2 linked regions of the Flammeovirga agarivorans genome follow. The protein of the gene in region 1 binds, or shares a complex with, the protein of each later gene. Links are inferred from orthologs where the notes say so. Each region holds a gene or a part of one and is shown on either strand. Other genes may lie near its edges.

Evidence for each region.
Region 2: the proteins of groL (region 1) and metK are in contact, whole or in part, in a cryo-EM structure (PDB 8P4O), measured with the Escherichia coli proteins. The link is inferred for Flammeovirga agarivorans from one-to-one orthologs.

What each region holds. Positions count from the first base shown.
Region 1 is NZ_JABAIL010000010.1:134,199-145,798, reverse strand. The notes cover bases 5,495-8,360. They hold groL (chaperonin GroEL), read right to left. Parts: upstream 7,814-8,360; coding sequence 6,176-7,813; downstream 5,495-6,175. Other genes in these bases: HGP29_RS23570 (co-chaperone GroES), read right to left, coding at 7,908-8,186; HGP29_RS23580 (hypothetical protein), read left to right, coding at 5,495-6,113. Outside these bases: HGP29_RS23605 (PD40 domain-containing protein), read right to left, coding at 1-1,160; HGP29_RS23600 (tetratricopeptide repeat protein), read right to left, coding at 1,169-2,212; HGP29_RS23595 (putative type IX sorting system protein PorV2), read right to left, coding at 2,352-3,533; HGP29_RS23590 (SixA phosphatase family protein), read left to right, coding at 3,724-4,191; HGP29_RS23585 (YhdH/YhfP family quinone oxidoreductase), read left to right, coding at 4,315-5,301; more of HGP29_RS23580, read left to right, coding at 5,460-5,494; HGP29_RS23565 (T9SS type A sorting domain-containing protein), read left to right, coding at 8,472-11,600.
Region 2 is NZ_JABAIL010000001.1:672,915-684,491, forward strand. Bases 2,873-5,715 are described here. They hold metK (methionine adenosyltransferase), read right to left. Parts: upstream 5,015-5,715; coding sequence 3,731-5,014; downstream 2,873-3,730. Other genes in these bases: HGP29_RS02815 (patatin-like phospholipase family protein), read right to left, coding at 2,873-3,660; HGP29_RS02825 (hypothetical protein), read right to left, coding at 5,038-5,619. Also shown: rod shape-determining protein RodA, read left to right, coding at 1-1,197; more of HGP29_RS02815, read right to left, coding at 1,264-2,872; HGP29_RS02830 (TonB-dependent receptor domain-containing protein), read left to right, coding at 6,121-8,577; HGP29_RS02835 (response regulator transcription factor), read left to right, coding at 8,665-9,345; HGP29_RS02840 (sensor histidine kinase), read left to right, coding at 9,350-10,627; HGP29_RS02845 (M20 family peptidase), read left to right, coding at 10,836-11,577. UniProt on the Escherichia coli protein: Catalyzes the formation of S-adenosylmethionine (AdoMet) from methionine and ATP.

The sequences.
Region 1 (11,600 bases):
TTTCCTTGAAAATCTTTTGTAGATTTAAAAACATCGTACCCACCCATGGTGTCATGTCCTCTTGAGCTAAAATAAAGTGTATTTCCATCTCTAGATAAGGCAACCCCTTCTTCATCGTAAGGAGTGTTAATCATAGCTCCTAAATTTCTAGCAGTACCCCATTTGCCATTCCTATCTTTTATCGACATGTAGATATCAAGCCCGCCAATTGTAGAAAACTCATCATTGCTAACAAAGTACAGAGTATCCATTTGGTAGTTGAGACAAGCGGATGTTTCAACAAAAATACTATTGATTTGATTGGGAAGTTTCTTAGGTTTTGACCAAATGGTGTCTTGTTGTGAGTAAGAAATATACAGATCTCCACTTCTAAATAAGATCATTTCAGATCCATCCATACTGATTGATACTGTTGCTGTATGATGATCATGATTTACAGGATTAGGGAGCGGTACAGGACTACTCCAGTGAGAGTAATCTTTGCGGTGACTGTGATATATATTTTCCCATAAATGGGTTTGAATATCCGGATTATCAGTTCTAAACTCATGTCTTCTTGTTGTGAAGTAGAGATCATCTTCCACAGCATCAACTAATGGGCAGAAATCTGCATATTTTGAGTTCACTAATGGGCCTAAGTTCTTGATAATAACATGCTGTTTGGGTGAAGAATAAAATTCTTTGCCAAAGATGCATTCCTTGATTCTCTTTTCAATCACTTCTACTTTATCACTTCCCTTTATACTCTTTTCATAATATTCAGTCGCTTCATCAAATAAAGCGTTGTAGTGTAGAGTAGTTGCAATATTAAAATATAGATCAGAAGATGCAGTATCTCCTTCGATGGCTAAGGCTTTTTTGAGATAGGTAATTCCATCTGATTTTTCTTCAGTAATCGAAGCTAAATAGCATTCCCCAATTTTCTTATTGATTCCAGGTTCTTCACTGATATAATCATAAGCACCGAAATAATATTTAAAAGCTTCATCAGGTTGATGTAATTGGTAGAATAGACTATCCCCAAGTCTCACTAAATCTCTGACAAGACTCATGTCTTTTTGACCGAGGTCTACGACATGGTTCGTTGAGTCTACTATATTTTGAGCTTGTAGTAGGAAAGAACTAATGAGTAAGGTAAATAAAATTAGTATTTTCTTCATATAAGTAGTTAATGACAAGTGCCCTGTGCATATTTGAGTCCCACAAGCATGCCTAGTTCGGCTGCTTTATGCCAATCTGAGCAAGCTCCTGCATCATCATGTAAACGCTCTTTTATATTACCTCTAGTAATGTAAGCATTTGCATAATACGGGTAATTATTAATAAGTGTATTGATATCTGTAAGGCTTTCAGAGAATCTACCGGTAAGATATCTCGTTATTGCTCTATTATTAAGTGCTTCTTTATGTAAATGAATACCATGTGTTATCGCCGATGAAAAATCATTTTCAGCCTCTACAAAATCTTCAAATTTAAGGTAGATAAGGCCTCTGTTATTGTAGGCATCCACAAACGCAGAGTCATAAAAGATTGCTCTGTTATAATCATCAAAAGCTTTTGCAATTTCATCCAATGATTCGTAGATCATACCTCTATGATTGTATGAAGATGACATTTTTGGATCAAGTATTAATGCTGTAGTAAAGCAGTCTTTCGCTTTATGTGGTTGATGATTTTTATGGTATAATGTTCCCATGTCATGCCATGTAACAGCATCTTCAGGGTTAACTATACTGATTTGATCAAGTGTTTTTAATGTTAACGACTGGGCGCCAATTTGATAATAGGATTGGGCTTTCTTCCATAATGCCTTTACATGATTAGGTTGAATGTGAATGGCACTATCAAAATCAGAAATTGCATTTAAGAAGTCATTTTCAAGAAAGTAGGAGATTCCTCTTCGATAATATATATCGACTTTGTTTCCATGTGCTAGATGAAGCGCTTTTGTAAAGTCATTCTGAGCACTCTTGAATGATCCAAGTTCTGTTTTTATCACACCTCTCTTGTATAGAGCTTCTTTGTTATTAGCGTCGTGTTTCAGAGTTTCATTGCATTCAAAAAGAATTTTATGAAAGTCACTGTTGTTGATTGCTAGCTCTTCTTGATGGATCGCATATACATTTTCATGTTGTGCTAGTACATCAGTTGAAAGTAGAAAAATGAAATAACAGACAAAAAATAAGTTTTTAAAAGTGAAATTCGAGTCCATTAAAGCGAAGTAATAGTACAGTAAATAAGTAGATAGTTCCTCAATTATAAGGGTAATATGCAAAAAAGTCAATTAATTCACTGAATAGTAATGGATTGAGTAAGAAGAATGTCTATTTTAAACGTATTTTGAACTAATATTAATAATACTTATCACTTTTCGGAGTGGATTCGTTTCTTTTGATGGATCTACCAAAATCAACCTTTAAACTAAAGATATGAGAATATAGAGATGCTGAAGAGACGTCGCCAATGTTGGTAAGAGCGTAATCTACAGTAAAGCCTTTAAATGCAAATCCAGCACCAAAGCTCGGTAAGAATTCTAGTGATTCAGACCCGTCAAAGTCTTTAATGTATTGAAGCTGGGAGATTCCACCTCTTAAGAAAATCATTTTTTTGTAATGGAATTCAACACCCATGTGGGGATCAACAGAGATTAAATCTGTTTTAATCACAGTATTTCTTTTCCCATCAAAAGTCATATCAAAACCAACAGAGACCAAGGCTCCAATGAGTTCTTCTGCATTTTCTAGCTGACTTTGTTTCCATATTGCAAAGCTTCTTGCACCTCCAACAATAAGGCGAGGAGTTGCTACTTCTACAGAATTGTCAGGAATTGTATTGCCAGTGGCTTTGAAGATTTCATAGAAAGTTGCTGGATTGTAGGTCCATACATTATATGTACCTGTAATATCTTTTGCAGTTACACCGGCAAACCATCTTTCTTTTTGCCATTGTAATCCAACATCTAAACCAAAGCCCCAAGCATTGGCAAATTGTCCTGCATTTCTATAAATCACTTTTGCGTTTGCACCGAATTTTAAGTGAGGAAGTTGCGGGAATTGTCTTGCATATGAAAAAAGGAAGGCATAATCTGCAGACGAGAAACTTTGTACATTATCCCAATTAATGTTGCCATCAGGATCAAATAAGAAACGAGTATCTGGAATGTCATCTACACCAAAGCGGATAAAAGTTATTCCTAAAGCAGATTGATCATCAATTTTGGTAGCAAAGCCACCGAAATCATACTTTGCAATACCAGCAAAATACTCTGCATGCATTAATGAAGCGGTATAACGGTCCTCTATATTCAATAAACCTGCAGGGTTCCAATATCCTGCAGTGGCATCATCAACAGTTTCCGTTAAAGAATTACCCATTGCCAATCCTCTTGCACCAACACCAATAGCCAAATATTCATTGACATATTTAGGAGCTTCAAGTTGAGCAAATGAAGGCTTTGAAATAAGGATAAGCCCTACAATAATGAACAGTTGTAGTATTAATGATTTATTCTTAGAGTTAGATGATCTTGTCATTCTTAAAAATGGGTTGTGAAAAAATCACGCTGATTTAATTAAGCCTTAAAGAAATGATAATGCCAAAGGCAAAAATTAAAATAATACTTAATATATTAAATATAAGCTTTAACGTTTTTTATTATATCATTTTGGTGCTTATTTTTAGTCAAAAATTGAGAAAGTATAAATTTTGAAAAGGTTAATACTAATGAGGCATGCCAAGTCGAGCTGGAAAAATCCACTTTTGACTGATTTTGACAGGCCTTTAAACAAACGAGGAGAGAAAGATCTCGTAAAGATGGCAGATGTGTTATTTGAACATAAACTTATGCCTGATTTGATCATTTCATCTCCCGCAAAGCGAACTAAGTTAACTGCAGAAAAAGTAGCAGAAACTTTAAGTAAACAATTGCACTTTGAAAAAGATTTTTACAATGCTTTGCATGATGAAATTTTAGATGTTATCAAGTATCTAGACGAAAATCTTGAAACCGTAATGTTGGTTTTTCATAATCCTGCGATTACAGATTTAAGAAATCATTTTTTAAGTGACTATATAGAAAATATTCCAACTGCTGGTGTTATAGCTATTGAATTTAAAGAAGCTGATTCTTGGAAAGAGTTAACTAAAGGAGAGGAACTCTTTTATGAATATCCTAAGAAATATTTTTCATGATTAAATAATCTGATGATCGTTTAATTAATATGATGATAATGGGTGTAAATTGTGTCTAAAGTCATTATTTAGTGTACACCTTAGCTGTACATTGTGACTTTACAATTAAACCCCATTATTAAAATGACAACTTTCAAAGCTTTTGTTACTGAAAAAGTAGGAGAGAAAGAATTCAAATCTTCCATTCAAAATAAAGAATTATCGGATTTACCAGAAGGAGAGGTTTTAGTTAAAGTAGCGTATTCATCTTTAAATTATAAGGATGCTTTATCTGCATTAGGAAAACCTGGAGTTACAAAAAATTATCCTCATACACCTGGTATTGATGCATCTGGTGTAGTTGTTTCTAGTAAATCGGATAATTTCAAAGAAGGAGATGAAGTTATTGTAACAAGTTATGATTTAGGGATGAACACTTGGGGAGGATTTTCCGAATATATCCAAGTGCCGTCAAATTGGGTCGTTCCAATGCCTAAAGGTGTAACATTAAAATCTAGTATGGAATTGGGGACTGCAGGCCTAACAGCAGCAATGTCTGTTTATAAATTAATTCCTCATGTTAGTCCTGAAGATGGAAATATCTTAGTTACAGGTTCTACTGGTGGAGTAGGTTCTATTGCAGTTACTATTCTTAATAAATTAGGGTATTCTGTAGTTGCCGTAACTGGAAAAGCAGAAAAAGCAGATTATCTAAAGAAAATAGGTGCTTCACATGTTATTACAAGAGAAGAATTCCTTGAAGGAAATCAACGTCCTTTATTGAAACCGTTGTATGCAGGTGTTATAGATACTGTTGGAGGTGAATATCTTGCTACTGGTATTAAAGCAACCAATCCTTTGGGAGTAGTAACATGTTGTGGTAATGCAGCATCTTTTGATTTACCTATTAATGTGTTTCCATTTATTTTAAGAGGGGTTTCATTAATTGGTATTGATTCTCAAAACTTCCCTTATGCTGAAAGAGTAAAAGTATGGAATAACATTGGTGCATCATGGATGCCTGAAACTCTTGATGAAATTACAGAAGAAGTAAACCTTGAAGGGTTAGAAGATAAAGTTAATGCCATCTTTAAAGGGCAAATAAGTGGTAGAGTAGTGGTTAAACTATAACTACCCTAATAGAAGGTCATTCGAATGTTTTTACTGAGAATGACCTTTTTTTCCATATTTTATTTTAGAAACTAGCTAAGAACATTACGTACTTTATAATAGTTCCTAAAAAAGGATTATTTTAGATTAACACAAAAACTGATTTATACTTAATTTACATGACTCAAGAACTACTTAACTATTATGATAATTCTCCATTAGGCGTTGCCATATACAGGCGTAAGTCAGAGCGACAGTTTGAGTTTTATTATTATAATAAGGCGGGAAGAAAAATGGATGGGGCAATGGATGTCGCATACAAGGGTAAGATGATAGATGAACTCTACCCGAATGTTAATGAAATGGGATTAGTAGATGCATTAGAAGAGGTTTATCAAACTGGGGTTTCTCAAGTTGTTCCATTAAAAGGATATAAAATGAGTAAATCTGATATCCTGTACAGAACGAATAGAGTTCAAAAATTAAAAGATGAATATGTTGTAAGTGTGTATTCAGATGAGTCTGATACATTCTCCTATATCCGACAAATAGAGAAAGACAATAAGAACTTGAATAATGCATTAGATTTTATTTCCCATCATTTAAGAGGAAACCTATCTACATCGTTGGGTATTTTGGAGTTATTTCGAGCCACAGAAGTTTCACTAGAAGAAAAGAATTTTCTAATGGATGTCGTCAAGAAGAACTTAGAAAATATAGATAGTAAAATTCATCATTTGGTAGATGTTTTATACAAAGAGGTGAAACACGATGAAAAGCTTCTTAAAAAATATAGTTCCGAAACTCAAGACTTTAAAGATATAAAAGTTTAAAAATAGAAAAGGCACTCACGAATGAGTGCCTTTCTTATATATATAACTACTGATAATGTCTATTACATCATACCTGGCATACCACCTCCCATTGGAGGCATAGCAGGAGCTGCAGCACCACCTTCTTCTTTCTCATTAGAAACTACACAATCAGTAGTTAATAATAAAGAAGCAACTGAAGCAGCATGCTCTAAAGCAAGACGAGTTACTTTAGTAGGGTCAATAACACCAGCCTCAACTAAGTCTTGGTACTCTTCAGTACGAGCATTGAAACCGAAGTTACCTTCGCTTTCTAAAATTTTATTTACGATAACTGAAGCTTCTAAACCAGCATTTCCTAAGATAGTTCTTAAAGGAGCTTGGATTGCAGTTTTTACAATCTGAACACCAATTTCCTCATCAGGATGAGCTGTTTCTACTGAATCAAGAACTGAAGAAGCTCTCAATAGGGCAGTACCACCACCAACTACGATACCTTCTTCAACGGCTGCTCTTGTTGCTGCTAAAGCATCGTCAACACGATCTTTCTTCTCTTTCATTTCAGTTTCAGTAGCCGCACCGATATAGATAATTGCAACACCGCCAGCTAATTTAGCTAAACGCTCTTGTAATTTCTCTTTATCATAGTCTGAAGTAGTGTTTTCGATTTGAACACGAATTTCAGCAACTCTTGCAGCAACAGCGTCAGCAGAACCAGCACCATTTACAACTACAGTATTGTCTTTGTCGATGATAACTTTTTCAGCTGTACCTAACATATCGATAGTCGCATCTTCTAGTTTCATACCTGTCTCATCAGAGATAACAGTACCACCAGTAAGAACAGCGATATCTTGCAACATTGCTTTACGACGGTCACCAAAACCTGGAGCTTTAACAGCTGCAACTTTTAATGCACCACGGATTTTGTTTACTACTAAAGTAGCTAAAGCTTCAGAATCAACATCTTCAGCGATAATTACTAATGGCTTACCAGTTTGAGCAACTTGTTCTAAAACAGGAAGTAATTCTTTCATTGTAGAAACCTTCTTGTCGTAGATTAAGATGTATGGAGTTTCCATATCTGCTTCCATTTTCTCTGTGTTAGTCACAAAGTATGGAGAAAGGTAACCACGGTCAAATTGCATACCTTCAACAGTTTTTACTTCTGTTTCAGTACCTTTTGCTTCTTCAACAGTGATAACACCATCTTTACCTACTTTTTCCATTGCTTCAGCGATCATTTTACCGATCTCAGCATCGTTGTTAGCAGAGATAGTTGCTACTTGCTCAACTTCTTTGTTTGTTTCAACAGTTTTTGAAGTATTCTTTAATTCAGCAACGATAGCTTTAACAGCTTTATCGATACCACGCTTCAAATCCATTGGGTTTGCTCCAGCTACAACGTTTTTGATACCTGTAGTGAAGATCGCTTGCGTCAATACAGTAGCAGTAGTAGTACCGTCACCTGCCTCATCAGCAGTTTTAGAAGCTACTTCTTTTACTAATTGAGCACCCATATTTTCGATTGGCTCTGCTAATTCGATTTCTTTAGCTACTGAAACACCATCTTTTGTTACGTGTGGTGATCCAAATGATTTTTCTAAGATTACGTTACGTCCCTTTGGTCCTAAAGTAACTTTTACAGCGTTTGCTAAAGCATCAACACCTTTTTTTAATCCCTCGATTGCTTCAGTATCGAAATGAAGATTTTTTGCCATAATATTTTTATATTTTTTAGAGAAGTTCTTGTGCTTTCTCTGTTGAAATTTTGTTTTAATAGTGGTGAGATTAACCTCACTCTTTAATTAATAATTATACGATAGCTAAAATGTCAGCCTCACGCATCATTAAGTAATCGTTTCCTTCTAAGTTTAATTCAGTTCCTGAGTACTTACCATAAATGACAGTATCACCCACTTTAACAGTTAAAGGCTCATCTTTAGTACCATTACCAACCGCTACTACAGTACCTCTTTGTGGTTTTTCTTTTGCATTGTCAGGGATAAATAGACCTGATGCTGTTTGAGTTTCTGCTTCTGCAGGCTCAATTAAAACTCTATCTGCTAAGGGTTTAATGTTTACTTGTGACATTTTTATTTATCTGTTTTATAATTTTTTGTTATTCTAAAAAGTATAGAAGAAAAAATAATCTTCATTGCCTTTTTTACATGAAGTGTGCCAATGTAAAAAATCGATAAGATTTGTCAGTTTTACTGACAAAGCGACAGGGTGAGATGAAATTTGATAATCATTAAAAGGTTTGTTGTCATATTTAAATTTCGAATTGTTAATGACTTCAATTATATTTGACAAAACACACAGACTAAATCCAACAAGTTGTGTACTTAAAGCATTAATAATTATTTAAACTTAAAGATGAACTACAAGCTCAAATTGTCGCTACTCTTGTCTTTACTGTTATTAGCTACTTTTAAAGTAACTTATGGACAAATTTCTACAAAATCACTTTTTATTAAAGGTGAAGTCTTGCCCTCTGGCATAGAACAATTAAAACTGATTTCAGCAGGAGACTCAAATTTCGAAACTATTCTTTATGCAACTAAAAGTGGAGAAGTATTTTTCGAAAGTCTAGAAGGAGAACAAATTGGGAAGAGTACATCAAACGTGTTATCTTCTAATGGAACCTCAATTTATTTAGATGTAAAAGGAAGTCAAGCATTGTTTCATATTCATGTGAACCTTATGAATATGAGTTATGAAGTCACAGAATTGAAAGGGCTTTCAGTATTGACAAAATTGGATGAATATAACTCTGAATGGAGTACTCCAATGGAATTATTGTATTCCTATAAAAACAAAGTACTCACCTTCGAAGTGCCGTATAGTTTTTTATTACAGGATAGATATAAAATCGTAGCAGATGCTGATAAAACCCTTGAATGGTATGGTGCTACTGTTTCTAATCTCTCTTATACGAATCAATTAAATAATAATACTGATAATGGTATAATAACAGACTTTTCCTTTGATTTTTATTATGATTTAGGGATTTCATCTATCTCAATAAATAATGAAAAGAAGCATTTGGTTAATAGTCTAAGCACAACTAATAATAATGTTATCATTCTAGGAACTGAATATGATAATGTTGGGAATAAATACGTTGTCGGAAATTGTTTAGATTGTGATGGCGATTCAGTAGGTTATATTCAAAAAAATAATGGTGATAAATTTCTTTTTAGTACAACGTTTCAAAATAAAAGGGGAGCTTTTTTTCAAGTAAGTGAAGACGGTGAAGTTATTTCAGTATTGGTAAATAATAACACAGAAAATGGCATCACATTTAATAACGTCAATTATACTGTAACTAATGAAGATCAGTTAGTACTGTTTGTGTTGAATAATGACCTAACCGTTAATTATACTAAGAAGGTCTTTAATTCTTCAAATTTAGGTCTTATAGAAAAAGATGGTTATGATTTGTCAATTGATTTAGAGAACAATATTTACACACAACTTTACCTTGCTGATAGTGAGGTTACAGTCAATGAAATAAATGAGACTTTTGGATCTGAGTCTATTATACAATTAACAAAATGGGACGCTTCAGGATCACATCAATGGAGTAAGAATTTAACATTTGATCAGAAATCTGATTTTGAAGCAAGTATAATGACCACTGATAGGTCTGGAAATATTTATGTAGTAGGAGACTTGGTAACAGATGGATTTCAGTTTGATGGTAGTTTAAGTACTTATCATGTAAGTAACGATTTATTTGCATTAAAGATTGATACTGAATTTCAAATCAGGAACTTTTCATTGTTTTCACAGAGAAACCCAGAAAAGTTATCAACAATCTATAGTATTGAAGGAGGACAAGATCAGGCATTTGTTACAGGTGTTTATTACGAAGGAGAATTAATTAACTATTATGGATATTTTGAATCCAATAATTATTCGAAAGGGTATTTCATTACGAGTTTTCATAATGAAAGATTTGATAAGTTTGCTTCATTCTATTTAGATGATCCATCTTTGATCAATAAGGAAAATATTTCGATAAAAGCAGATCAATTCGAAAACTATTATGCAGTAGTAAACACTTCATCAAAAACGGAAATATTCATGGATCAGTCTGATAGAATGTATATCAATGAATTTTCATCAGGTGTAAATGTTTTTAAATTTTATAAAGACTATGTGTTTAAAGGGTATGGTAGAGTACGTTATGAAGGGATAAATTATACAAATTTAGATATAGATCTTTCCAATGGAATAAAAATAAATGGGAATATAACAGGTTCAGGATCTGTTGTTTACAATGAGAAGTCAGTGGAGTCAATCAGTAGTAATAATAAAACGCTACAGATTGATTTTGAATTAGATCCAACTACTAGTTTTAAAGATAGACATCCAATTCTTTCATCAAAGGAACTAACTATTGGTGGATCTTCTGTTACAAGAAGTATGCTTTCCGTATTAAATAAGAGAGACAATATTTTTTATGGAATCAATTACTTAAAAAATGATGCAGGCATCTATTTTATGACTGATAACGGAGATAAACTTTCAATTGATGAACAGTCTAATTTAATTCCTTCAAGTACAGAATATCAACTTAATGGTAATGGTGATTATTCTTCTTATTATTATACCGTTGATATTTACAATAAAAAAGTGGCACTTCATGAAATCACCTCAGTAGCCTACCTACCTAAAGTTGATGATAAACTGGGTACAGCAGTTGAAATTAGTAGGGTGGAACATCATTCTGATAAAGGAATTATCAAATATATTTCAGAAGAAATAGCTCTTGAACATGAATTCTATTTTATGCTGAATGGTGATACTACTCTTTTAATTGGTGATGAAAGGACAGTTGATATACGCTTTCCTGTAAGAGCAAATAAAGGACAAAAAGCACAATTAGTATTCTATATAGATTATCAATATGGATATTTTTCATATGAAATCATTACAGATATGACTTCAAAGATTAATGAAGTTCGATATGATAGTATTTATGATTATACAGCTATTGAGTCAGATATAGAAAATAATATTTATAGATTTGGATCAAGTATTGAAAACCAGAATACGTCTAACTTACAAAAACTTAATAGTGTTGGAGAAGTACTAATAAACAAGAATTTCTCCTTAGGTACTGTAGATGAATTCGGAAATAACTTAAAAGTAGATGAAACATCGGGGAATGTCATATTGGTATTACAGAATCCAAATAATGCCAGTTCATTTACTTATGATAATAATGAACATTCTTTAATGGCAGATTCTAAATCTGTTATAGTTTACTTGGATAATGAATTAAACTTACTCAATTATTCAACATCTACTGGAAGTAGCCAAGACATCTCGGTAACTACTTTTGATGGTTTAGGTTACTATGCAGAGTATGAACATAATGATGATATTATTTATATACATCGATTAGATACTGAGAAGGTTGAGGAAGTGACCTTCTTGACGGTTAATCAAATAGGCTCATATTATCTTATTACTTTGACCGCTGATAAACAAGGT
Region 2 (11,577 bases), on another replicon or contig:
AATATTTATGCAGCTGTTTATCAACCAGATGCCCCTACAAGTATTTTTTCATTGAGTCTAAACTCTGGAAAACAATTAATGTGGATAGGAGGTGCCTCTCTGATAGCTTTCGTGATTATGATGGTTGACTTTAAGCTTTTTAGCACTTTAGCCTATCCTATATTTATAGTCACATTATTGGCATTATTAGGTGTTTTAGTAATTGGTCACTCTGCCGGGGGTAATACATCTTGGTTTAAAATAGGCTTTATCCGTATCCAGCCATCAGAATTTGCGAAGTATGCACTGGCATTAGCTTTAGCAAAATACATTGATGATCCTACTGTTCGTTTAGATAAATGGCGTTATTTGATAATGGCTTTTATTATTATCCTTATCCCATTTTCACTAGTTATGTTACAGAAAGATACAGGATCAGCCATGGTATTTGCAGCATTTTTCTTCATGTTGTACAGAGAAGGGATGCCTGCATGGATTATGGTTTTAGGACTTTGGATGGTGTTTTTATTTGTCACAGCCTTAGTGTCTACCACTTTGGTGGCAGGTGGAATATTAGGAGGAATGGTAATTATTGCAGTCATCTATATTGTTTACAATAAGCGACCTAAATCCATGATATTTATTGTCGTCGGGATAGGAACTTTATCTTTCCTATTTACAGAAGGTATCGATTATATTCTCTACGACATCATGCGACCTCACCAAAGAAAAAGAATTGAAGTTTTGGTGAATCCTAATATTGATCCTTTGGGAGTAGGGTATCAAGTTACTCAATCGAAGATTGCCATTGGTTCTGGTGGTGTTGCTGGGAAAGGATTTCTAGAAGGGACTCAAACAAAATTCAACTTCGTTCCAGAACAATCCACTGACTTTATTTTCTGTACGATTGGAGAAGAACATGGATGGATAGGTAGTTTGGTAACTATTGGACTTTTTGCCGCGTTAATTATTCGCTTAATTATGTTGGCAGAACGGCAAAAATCTAGATTTGCCAGAGTATATGGGTATTGTGTCTCCTGTGTATTCTTCATACACTTTATGATTAATATGGGAATGACAATAGGAATTTTTCCTGTAATTGGTATCCCGTTACCGTTCTTTAGTTATGGTGGTTCATCACTTTGGGCATTTACAATGATGCTATTTACATTTATCAAATTGGATAGTCATAGAACACAAATGCTAGCAAGAAACTAGTTGTTAAATATAAAAAAAGAGGCTGTATTCTTATTGTAGAATACAGCCTCTTTTTTTGGAGTTAGGTTATTTTTCTAAAGCCTTCTCATGATATAAAAGAATACCAATATTGAATAAGAACATTAGATTGTAATCTTCTTCATTATAATGATTCACCGAAAAACTTACAGGACCGATTGGACTGGTATAAACGATAGAGCCAGCTAATGCATAATCCATTGTACTTGGTTTAAAGAAACTATTCTTTGTTGTATTCGGGAAAATAGTGCTGCTATTGGCGTACTTTACATCTGTAGTAAAGAAATGCCCCTCTAAAAACAAGTTCAGATTTGGAGTGAAAAAGCTCTTAATTAATTTGAGACCACCTGCAAAAAACCTTGGACCTCTAAATCCATGTGTAAATAAGGACCTAGAATCTAGTAACGGATAGTATGCAGGAGCATTAGCAAGAGAAGTCGTAGTAGTAATTGAAGCCTCATAATTTGACCAAAGTGCATGCCCACGAACACCTAAAGTAAACCATTTCATAGGGAAGTATTGTTCATACTGAGCTTGAATTGTATACCAATCTTGAGATGTTTTTCCTTGGTAAGGTTCATCTATATAGATATTAAAATCACTATCTCCCCAAATATATTTTCCAGAAACTTTAAAATGTCTACCCGTAGTTGCAAAAGTTTTTCTATTCAATGAATTGGCTTCCCAAGCTACACCGGTTGTCCAACCTTCTAGTTTTTGTGAACCAACTAAGTCAATTCCGACTTGACTGTTATTTGAATCGAGGTCAATTAATACGATTTGATCATAACTATCTTTGTTCCAGAAATAGCCACCAAAGCCAATTAGTTTTGTCTTTCTACTTGTGGGAAATGACATTTTTCCACCCGCATAATTGTCAGCCCTATAAATGGATAGGTTTTCTTGAGGTTGAAAAATAAGTTCTTTGGCATTTCCATAATTCCACCTGTTAAGCACATATTCAGCACCTAGTGAAAAGGGAAGTTCTCTTGCATAAAGAGATTCTACTTCTGCTTTTATTGAGCTGTAAAAAGTACCTGCCATTGCTGATACTCTTACGGTATTTAATGACTTAGTAAATACGTTAAATTGCCCGTTGAGGTAAAATTGTCCAATACTCCTTGATGCAATATTACCACCAACACCTAGTTTAAACTTTTTATTAGGGGTTACATCTATCAATAAACTTGGTGTATTGTCAATACTGTCATATAGAAACTGAGCATCAACATTAGAAAAGTAATTATTGGAAAGTAACATGCTATATCCATCATAAAGTTCATTGATAGACGATTGTTTACGTCTTTTAGGCTTTACAATGTTTCTTACAAAAACTCTTTGTCCAAAAGTTAGATTATCTCCTAACTCTACTCTTGTGATAATTTCTTCATCAGGGTCAAAAAGAGCATCAAAGTTACTGTCTTTAGGTTTTACTTTTGGTTGATTATGTCCGTAGAGATCAACTACAGAGTCTATCATTGTTCTTGCATAACGATCACCAATAGCTAGAAGTGAATCAACAGGAGTAAAATCAGCAGCAGAATAATCATCTACAGGTACTCCAAGAAATATATCTCTTTCAGGATCCAATTCTTTAGGGTATACATTGTTCATAACGATGTATTTGAGGATATTTCCCTTAATTAATTCTTCATCATTTTCAGGATATTTCGCAAGCATATCATGTGCTCCTAGGTTGACGGCAATAACCATGTCAGGGTTAAACTCCTCTTTCATGACATCAACAGGGATATTATTATATATACCACCGTCGTATAAATATTTTCCATCGATTTTAACTGGCCTAAAAACAAGAGGAACAGCCATCGAAGCTCTGACAGCTTTTTCTAATGGCCCATGATCAATTACAATAGCTTTTCTTTCAAATACATCTGCAGCTACAGCTCTAAAAGGAATATCTAAGTTGTCAAAGTCGTAATTTATTTCTTTGGATTTTTTATAGAGTCTTGCAGATAGATTATAGTTTAATAATCCATCTGGCACTATAGTCGGATTCCATGAGAAACCATAAATTGAGTCTAGTTCTATATTGAAATTGATCCATTCGGCACCTCTGGATTGTCTTCCAAAATAATATTGATCTTCAGTATTGACTTTACCGTTGACCCAGTCTTGAAATTCAGGGTCACTCAATATCGTGATCATCTCATCGGTAGTGTAACCTGCAGCATAAAATCCGCCAACAATAGCACCCATCGATGTACCTGTGATATAGTCGATAGGGATTCCATATTCTTCCAATACTTTTATGACAGTGATATGAGCAATACCTTTTGCTCCACCACCGCTTAGTACAAGTCCAACAGTTTTTCGGTTTTTAACTTCTTGTTTAAACTCTGAATGGTTATCGGTAATATTTTGTGCCCAACAGAAAAGAGATTGAAAACTAAAAATTAATATGAATAGTATTTGTAAAGTACGCATAATAAAAAAATCCTTGTTGATTTGAAATTACCAACAAGGATTCAGAAAAAATACTTTTTACATAAAAATATTAGATACCAAATGCAGATTTAATCTTATCTACATAGTCTAATTTTTCCCATGTAAAGAATTCTACTTCTTTATTTTCAAGTTTTGTTGTCGTTACTTTTTGACCATTGCTTTCTACAATATCTTTCACTTCAACTTCAACTTCTTTTTTATAAGGTTTTTGTCCCATGTGACCGTAAGCGGCTGTTGGAGCAAAAATAGGGTTTGTTAATCCTAAGCGATCAACAATAGCTTTAGGTCTCATATCGAAGATTTCTTCGATTTTCTTAGAGATTTCAGCATCAGTTAAATCCACTTTAGCAGTACCATAAGTCGTTACATTCAATGATACCGGGTGAGAAACACCAATTGCATAGGCAACTTGTACTAATGCTTCATCTGCGATACCTGCAGCTACTAAGTTTTTAGCGATATGTCTTGATGCATAAGCAGCAGATCTATCTACTTTCGAAGGATCTTTACCAGAAAAAGCACCACCACCGTGAGCACCTTTACCACCGTAAGTATCTACAATGATTTTACGACCAGTTAATCCAGCATCACCATGAGGACCACCAATAACAAACTTACCTGTTGGGTTGATGTGGAAAATTGTATTTGCATCAATCAACTCTGCAGGGATAACTGTAGGGATAACATGCTTCTTCACATCTTCAGCGATTTGTGCTAATGCTTCATCGTCTGAAACTCCAGGGAATTCATCGTGTTGCGTTGAAACAACAATAGTATGAACTCTCAAAGGAGTATTGTCTTCATTATATTCGATGGTAACTTGAGCCTTAGCGTCAGGTCTTAAGTAACCGATTAATTCTGGTTCATGCTTACGGATTTCAGCTAATCTTTTCACTAAGCCATGAGAGAAAGCCAAAGCCATTGGCATATAGTCTTCAGTTTCAGTTGTCGCATAACCGAACATCATACCTTGGTCACCGGCACCTTGTTCTTTGTCGACACCTTCTCCAACATTTACACCTTGAGCGATGTCTGGAGATTGACTATGTAGAGCTACTTGTACACCACAAGAGTGTGCTGCGAAGTAGTAATCTTCTTTGTTATATCCGATTTTATCAATTGTTTCCCTTACAACGTCAGGGATTTCAACGTATGCTTTTGTAGTAACTTCACCTGCGATTACAGCTAATCCAGTAGTTACCATAGTTTCACAAGCCACGCGAGAGGCAGGGTCTTGCTTTAACATAGCATCTAGAATCGCGTCTGAAATTTGATCAGCGATTTTATCAGGATGTCCTTCTGAAACGGACTCGGATGTGAATAAATACGTCATATTTTATATTCTGTTCTTAGAATCTACTTGAATTTAACATCCCATTGTGTGATGAAGTCTACATTATCACTATTTGGGATTTTGCCTTTATATATGAGTTCGGTTGAGCCTAAACGCTCTATTTCGTATGATTTAACTGTTTTAATTTCTCGGTTTAACATCCAGTGAAAACTATAATTTGCAGAGTCGATATGCTGAGTCATAATCGTATTGGCATCCGAAGATGATGGCATATGTTCTGTAATAAGCGTTTTCCAATCGACATTTCGTATCCATTCGGCCTTTCTTTTTTTCATTTTCAAAAAAGTGTCCTCATTTTTTTTGGCTCTGTCCAATTTTGATAGTGCACTATTTAAGGCATGGATGTCAACAAAGGCGAACCTAATTCCTAATTTCCAATGTGTAGTATCGATCACTGATCTACTATCATACACACCGGGAACGTTATCAAGTTCTTCTGCAATGAGCATCAAAGGTTTCTTAAATTGACTGGGTTGGAAAATGCTATTGCCCTCTGCATTTTTATAAGCAGACACAATATTTAGCAACTCTTTACTTTGTGAAAAATCAAACGTAAAAGAATAGTTTCCTTTTCCGTCTTCCATAATCTGAAGCTGCTCCTGTAATTCAAAGCAGCTAGTAAATACTGTTGATAAAATAATAATACAACAGTTGAGATAAATATTCCTAAAAGCCAATCAGTCTAAGATTAAATGTTAACCCAAGTACTTATCAATTTTAGACATTGTACTGATAGACAGTACTTAATGAAATTTTTCTGGAGATAAACTCATCTTTTCTCGAACACCTTCGAGTTGGGAGTTAGCACCTTGCTTTGAGGAGCGCAGGTTGCCAAGACTTCATTGGGCCCAATCCCTCTGCCTTTCTTGATAAGTAATGCGATGCAAATATAGATAATTGGTTTAAAGATCAATAGATTTCATGCTTTATTTTTTTTCAAATTTTATTAACACTGTAATCTAATATACTCACAAAGAGTGGAATAAATCGAATTTTTTTCAAAAAAAATAAAACTACAATTTTCTTCAGATTTGCTACAGATTTGAAATCTACTTTTGTGATATCATTTAAATTCGACTCAATTCATGTTCAGAAAAACTTCCACATTAATCGCATTTATAACTTTCATTATTGTTTCAGCAGCATATGCCAACGACCCAATTAAAAAAGGTATTATTCTAGGTAAGGTAAAAGAAGCAGGTAGTAATGTACCTGTAGAATATGCTACTGTAAGTATTTTTGATCAAGCATCACATACACTTATTGGAGGAACAGTAACGAACCTTGAAGGTATGTTTGTTGTGAAAAATATTCCTGAAGGAATGTTTACCGTTGAAATCTCTTTTATCGGTTTTCAGAAGAATATTATTGATGGTGTTGAAATAGGTAAACCCAATTATAAAGCAAACTTAGGAGAAGTGGAGTTGTCTACAGATGCAGAAGTTTTAGACGCTGTTGAAGTAGTAGGTACTCAAAATTCTGTGACTTATGATATCGATAAGAAAGTAGTTAATGTAGGAACTCAGTTTGCCGCAATGTCAGGAACAGCAGTAGATATCTTAGAAAATATTCCTTCAGTTACTGTAGATGGTGATGGTAATGTGAGTTTAAGAGGTAGTTCTGGATTTACTGTTTTAATTGATGGTAGACCTTCAGTATTAGATGCTTCTGAGGCATTACAACAAATTCCTGCTAGTACAATTGAAAATATAGAGTTGATTACAAACCCTTCTGCAAAGTATGATCCCGATGGTACTGCTGGTATTATCAACATCATTACAAAGAAAAATAAGTTAGAAGGTGTAAATGGTGTAGCCAACTTTAATGTGGGTAGGTATGGAAGAATTGGTGGAGACTTCTTACTAAACTTCAGAAAGAAGAAATGGAACTACTATATCGGAGCTAATTACAATAAGAGACCAGGTCCGGGTAGCTATAAATCTGAACGTAGAACTACTACAAATGATACCACTTCTTATGTGATTTCTGATGGAGAAAGAGAACGTACTTTTGAAGTAATGGGTATTCAAGCGGGTGCTGAATATTCTATTTCGGATAATGATTTCATTAAACTATCTGGTAGAGTTGGTGATTTTAAAATGTATGGTGGGATGGATGCGAATTTCTATGAATACCAACAAATTGGAGGAAGTGACCAACCGATCAACGAGACGGAATATATTTCTAGTGAATACTGGCAAAGAGGTGGTTTATACTACAGTGCAAACTTAGCTTATCAACATAAATTCAAAGATAAAAAAGGACATACTTTAGATGCTATGGTAGATTATGGCGGTAGAGATATGACCGAAAGCTCAATCAATGAGTTGTATCCAAAAGATGCAAGCGGAGTGATAGCAGAAAACCCAGCTTCAGGCCAGAGGTCTACAGAAATTGGCCCTGGAGGAAGATTAAGAGCTAAAATAGATTATACGTTGCCTATCGGAAAAACAGACAAGTTTGAAGCAGGATGGCAAACAAGATGGAACAAATCACAAGATATTAACGAGGTATATAATTATGATGTGTCGACTGGTGACTATGTCTTTGCACCAGACTATAGCTTTACTACCAACTACACGCAAACAATCCACTCACTTTACGGTATGTATGCCGGTAAGGTAGGTAACTTTGGTTATCAGGGTGGATTGCGAGCGGAGTATACAGGCCGAAACATCAACCTTGAAGGAACTGAAGAGGACTATCCTGTAGATCAGTGGAATGTTTTCCCAACGATTCACCTATCTTATGGATTACCAAAAGAAGACCAATTGATGTTGAGTTACTCTCGAAGAATTGAAAGACCAAGAGGATATTACTTAGAGCCTTTCGTTACTTGGCAAGATGCCTTTAACGTACGTAGAGGTAACCCAGCTTTATTACCGGAAAACATTGATTCATTTGATTTTGGTTATTTAAAAGGATTAGGAGAAAAAGCTACTTTATCTTTTGATGCTTACTATAGAATGACACAAAACAAAATTGAAAGAGTTCAGAGTGTTTGGTCTGAAGGTGTTATTTTACATACTTATGAGAACGTAGGAACTGATTACGCTTTAGGTTTTGAACTTTCATTAAACTATAATCCTGTAAAATGGTGGACCATTGATTTAATGGGCAACTTATATGATTACAGAGTAGAAGGTGAATTGGAGGGACAGAGTTTTGATCGCCAAAGCTTAAACTGGAGTAGCCGTTTTAACAACACATTCAGATTGACAAAACAAACTCAATTGCAAATCAATAGTAGATATACTGGACCTACTGTAACTGCTCAAGGAGAAAATGAAGGGTACTATATGATGACTGCTGCTTTAAAGCACAATATGATGAAAAAGAAGTTGACCATTACAGCTTCAATGAACGATGTATTGGGGACAGCAGTAAGAAAAAGTACTTCAGAGGGTGTCGGTTTTAATAATTATACTGAAGATTTTAGATATGCTCAGTATTTTACTATGACATTCACTTATAGATTGAATAACTTTAAGCCATCGAGAAGAGGACCTTCAGGTGGTGGAGGTGGAATGGATGACTTCTAGAGACATCCTCTCCTGAATAAAAATATGCATTGAGTAGCCATAGCTTGCAAAAAGTAATATGGCTACTCTTTATTGATATTAGTGATTATGAAACTGTTATTGATCGAAGACAATCATTTATTAGCTGAAGATATATTAGCCAATCTAAAAGATCAGAGTATCGGTGTAGAACATGTCTCTACTTTAACTGATGCTAGAGAAAAAATAGGTGTTTACGCCTATGATATCTTAGTGGTCGACTTAGGCTTACCTGACGGTAATGGTTTGGATGTAGTCAGGTTAATAAAAGAAGTGGATGCCAATGCAGGAGTATTAATCGTTACGGCAAGGGATAGTGTAGACGATAAAGTAACAGGTCTTGAATTAGGTGCTGATGATTACATCACAAAGCCCTTCCACATGGCCGAATTGATTGCAAGGGTTCGTTCATTATTCAGACGAAAAAAGTTAAAAGGAAGTAATGTTATTGAGGTAAATGAACTAAAAGTGGATATCTCTTTATCAACAGTTTCTATCAATGATCAAATCATAGAAATGACAAAAAAAGAATATGATTTATTATTGTACTTCCTTTATAACAGAGAGAAGATGCTGACAAAAGAAAATATAGCAGAACATCTCTGGGGAGATCATATTGATCAAGCCGATAGTTTTGATTTTATTTATACTCATATTAAGAACTTAAGGAAAAAGTTACAGAAGGGAGGAGCCAAAGATTATATCAAATCAGTCTATGGCATGGGGTATAAATTTTCTACTAGCAAATAAATCTATGCAAAGTAAAAGAACTTTTAATTTACTATCACGAATCACCTTCTTTTACCTCATTTTCACTTTTGTGGTATTTTATTTTAATGCTAAACTACTGACAAAAGAAGCGGATGAATTTATCGATTCAGACTTAAATAGAAGATTTGGTTGGATTGAAGGAAGAGTGGAACATCACCTGAAAAAAGGTAGATCTATAGATTCACTTATCGGAGGAAGTGTATCCAATATTCAGGAGATTTCATCTCATTGTAAAAAGACGGATTATCCAATTACGGAAGATATCACTATTTATCATCCTGAAATTGAACGTAATTTAATTCATAGACGTAAAGTGGTCTTGGTTGAAGCTAATGGAAAATTTTATCGAGTATCTATGGATAAGGAAGTTCAAAATTACTATTACTTCCGAGATGATATTTTCGAATACCTTATCCCTTCTTTTATTGTACTCGTCATATTAATTGTAGCTTTTAATGTACTTCTACAAGGGTATTTCTTAAGACCTTTCAGAAGGATATTAGAAGCAATGCAAAACTTTAAAGTGGGAGGTTCAAAAGAAGTGGAGAAAGTATCTACAACAACCAAAGAGTTTGTAGATATGCAAGACTTGTTCACAAATATGATCGAAAGAATCGATGCGGATTATAACCACTTGAAAGAATATACAGAGGATGTAGCACATGAGATACAAACTCCTTTGGCAATAATTCGTAATAAATCAGAGTCACTTTTATTTTCTGAAAAGCTTGAAGAGGAAGATGCAAAGATGATCAAAACGATTTATGATGAAGCGAACCACCTGTCAAAATTAGGTACTACTCTGAACTTGATTACTAAAATTGAGAATGGTGAATTTACAGATATCAAGACACTGTATACCATTGAAGAAATTAGGAATCAGGTGGAGGCTGTAGAGGAATTAGCTCAGTTGAAATCGTTATCTATTGAGATGAAATTAGATGAAGAACATGCTTTAAATATAGATCCTTATCTGTTTGATATTATTCTTAAAAATTTATTGAAAAATGCCATCAGATATGGTACAGCTGAAGGACCAATAAAGATTGAAACAACTTCAACAGAGTTTCGCATAAGTAATTATGGAGCTCCTTTGAATATATCAAAAGACCAACTTTTTAAACGATTTGTAAAAGGGTCGGAAAGTGCTCAGTCTTTGGGCTTAGGTTTGGCTTTAGTGGCTAAGATATGCTCTGTTAGTGGACTGAAAATTTCGTACGGATACGAAAGAAAGCAGCATGTATTTCTATTAAAAAAGTAGATATTACAATTATTTAAAATGATTACCTTATCTTTAGGAGTTAAAGATTAAAACCATAAAGATTTTACATACCAATTCGAATTATCCAACTTTCATTAAAAGCGTTGCTTCGGTAACGCTTTTTTATTTTATAAATACTTAAAAATTAAATACAACTTACTATCTTAATATCACCAAAAGAAAACTTTATAAACTCTACACTTCAAAAATGAAAAGGCTTTTAGGAATTATCCTCGGATCACTAGCTATCGCTTTAGTTTATATTCTTGCAAACTTATTGTTGTTCTCATCAAAACAATCTGACATAGAAAAAATTGCTCCGATTAAGGTGACCAATGCAGCACCTCAGCATTTATCTGATGCGATAAAAATCAAAACGATATCGTACGATGATCCAGCTATGATTGATACAGCATCATTTCATCAGTTTATAGAATTACTGTATGAAAAATACCCTGTAGCTTTTGGTAAGATGGAGTATACTTTTTTGGGTGGAATGACCATGTTATTCAAATGGCAGGGAAAAAGAACAGATTTGAAACCCATGATCTTAATGTCACATTATGATGTGGTTCCAGTACCGGAAGCAAATTTAAGTGAATGGAAAGAACCACCATTTAGTGGATTAATTAAGAATGGAGAAATTTGGGGTAGAGGAGCTATTGATGACAAAGTGGGAGTGATTGGTATTATGGAAGCGGTAGAAATGCTTATTAGCTCAGGGTTTCAGCCAGATAGAACAGTGTATTTATCTTTTGGTCATGACGAAGAAATAATGGGAATTAATGGTGCAAAACAAGTTGCTCATTATCTTAAACAAAAAGGGGTGAAAGCTGAATTTGTCTTGGATGAAGGAGGTTATATCACCCAAGGCTTGGTACCAGGAATGCAGAAAGATGTAGCACTTATTGGTACTACAGAGAAGGGGTTTGTTACCTTAGAATTAAATG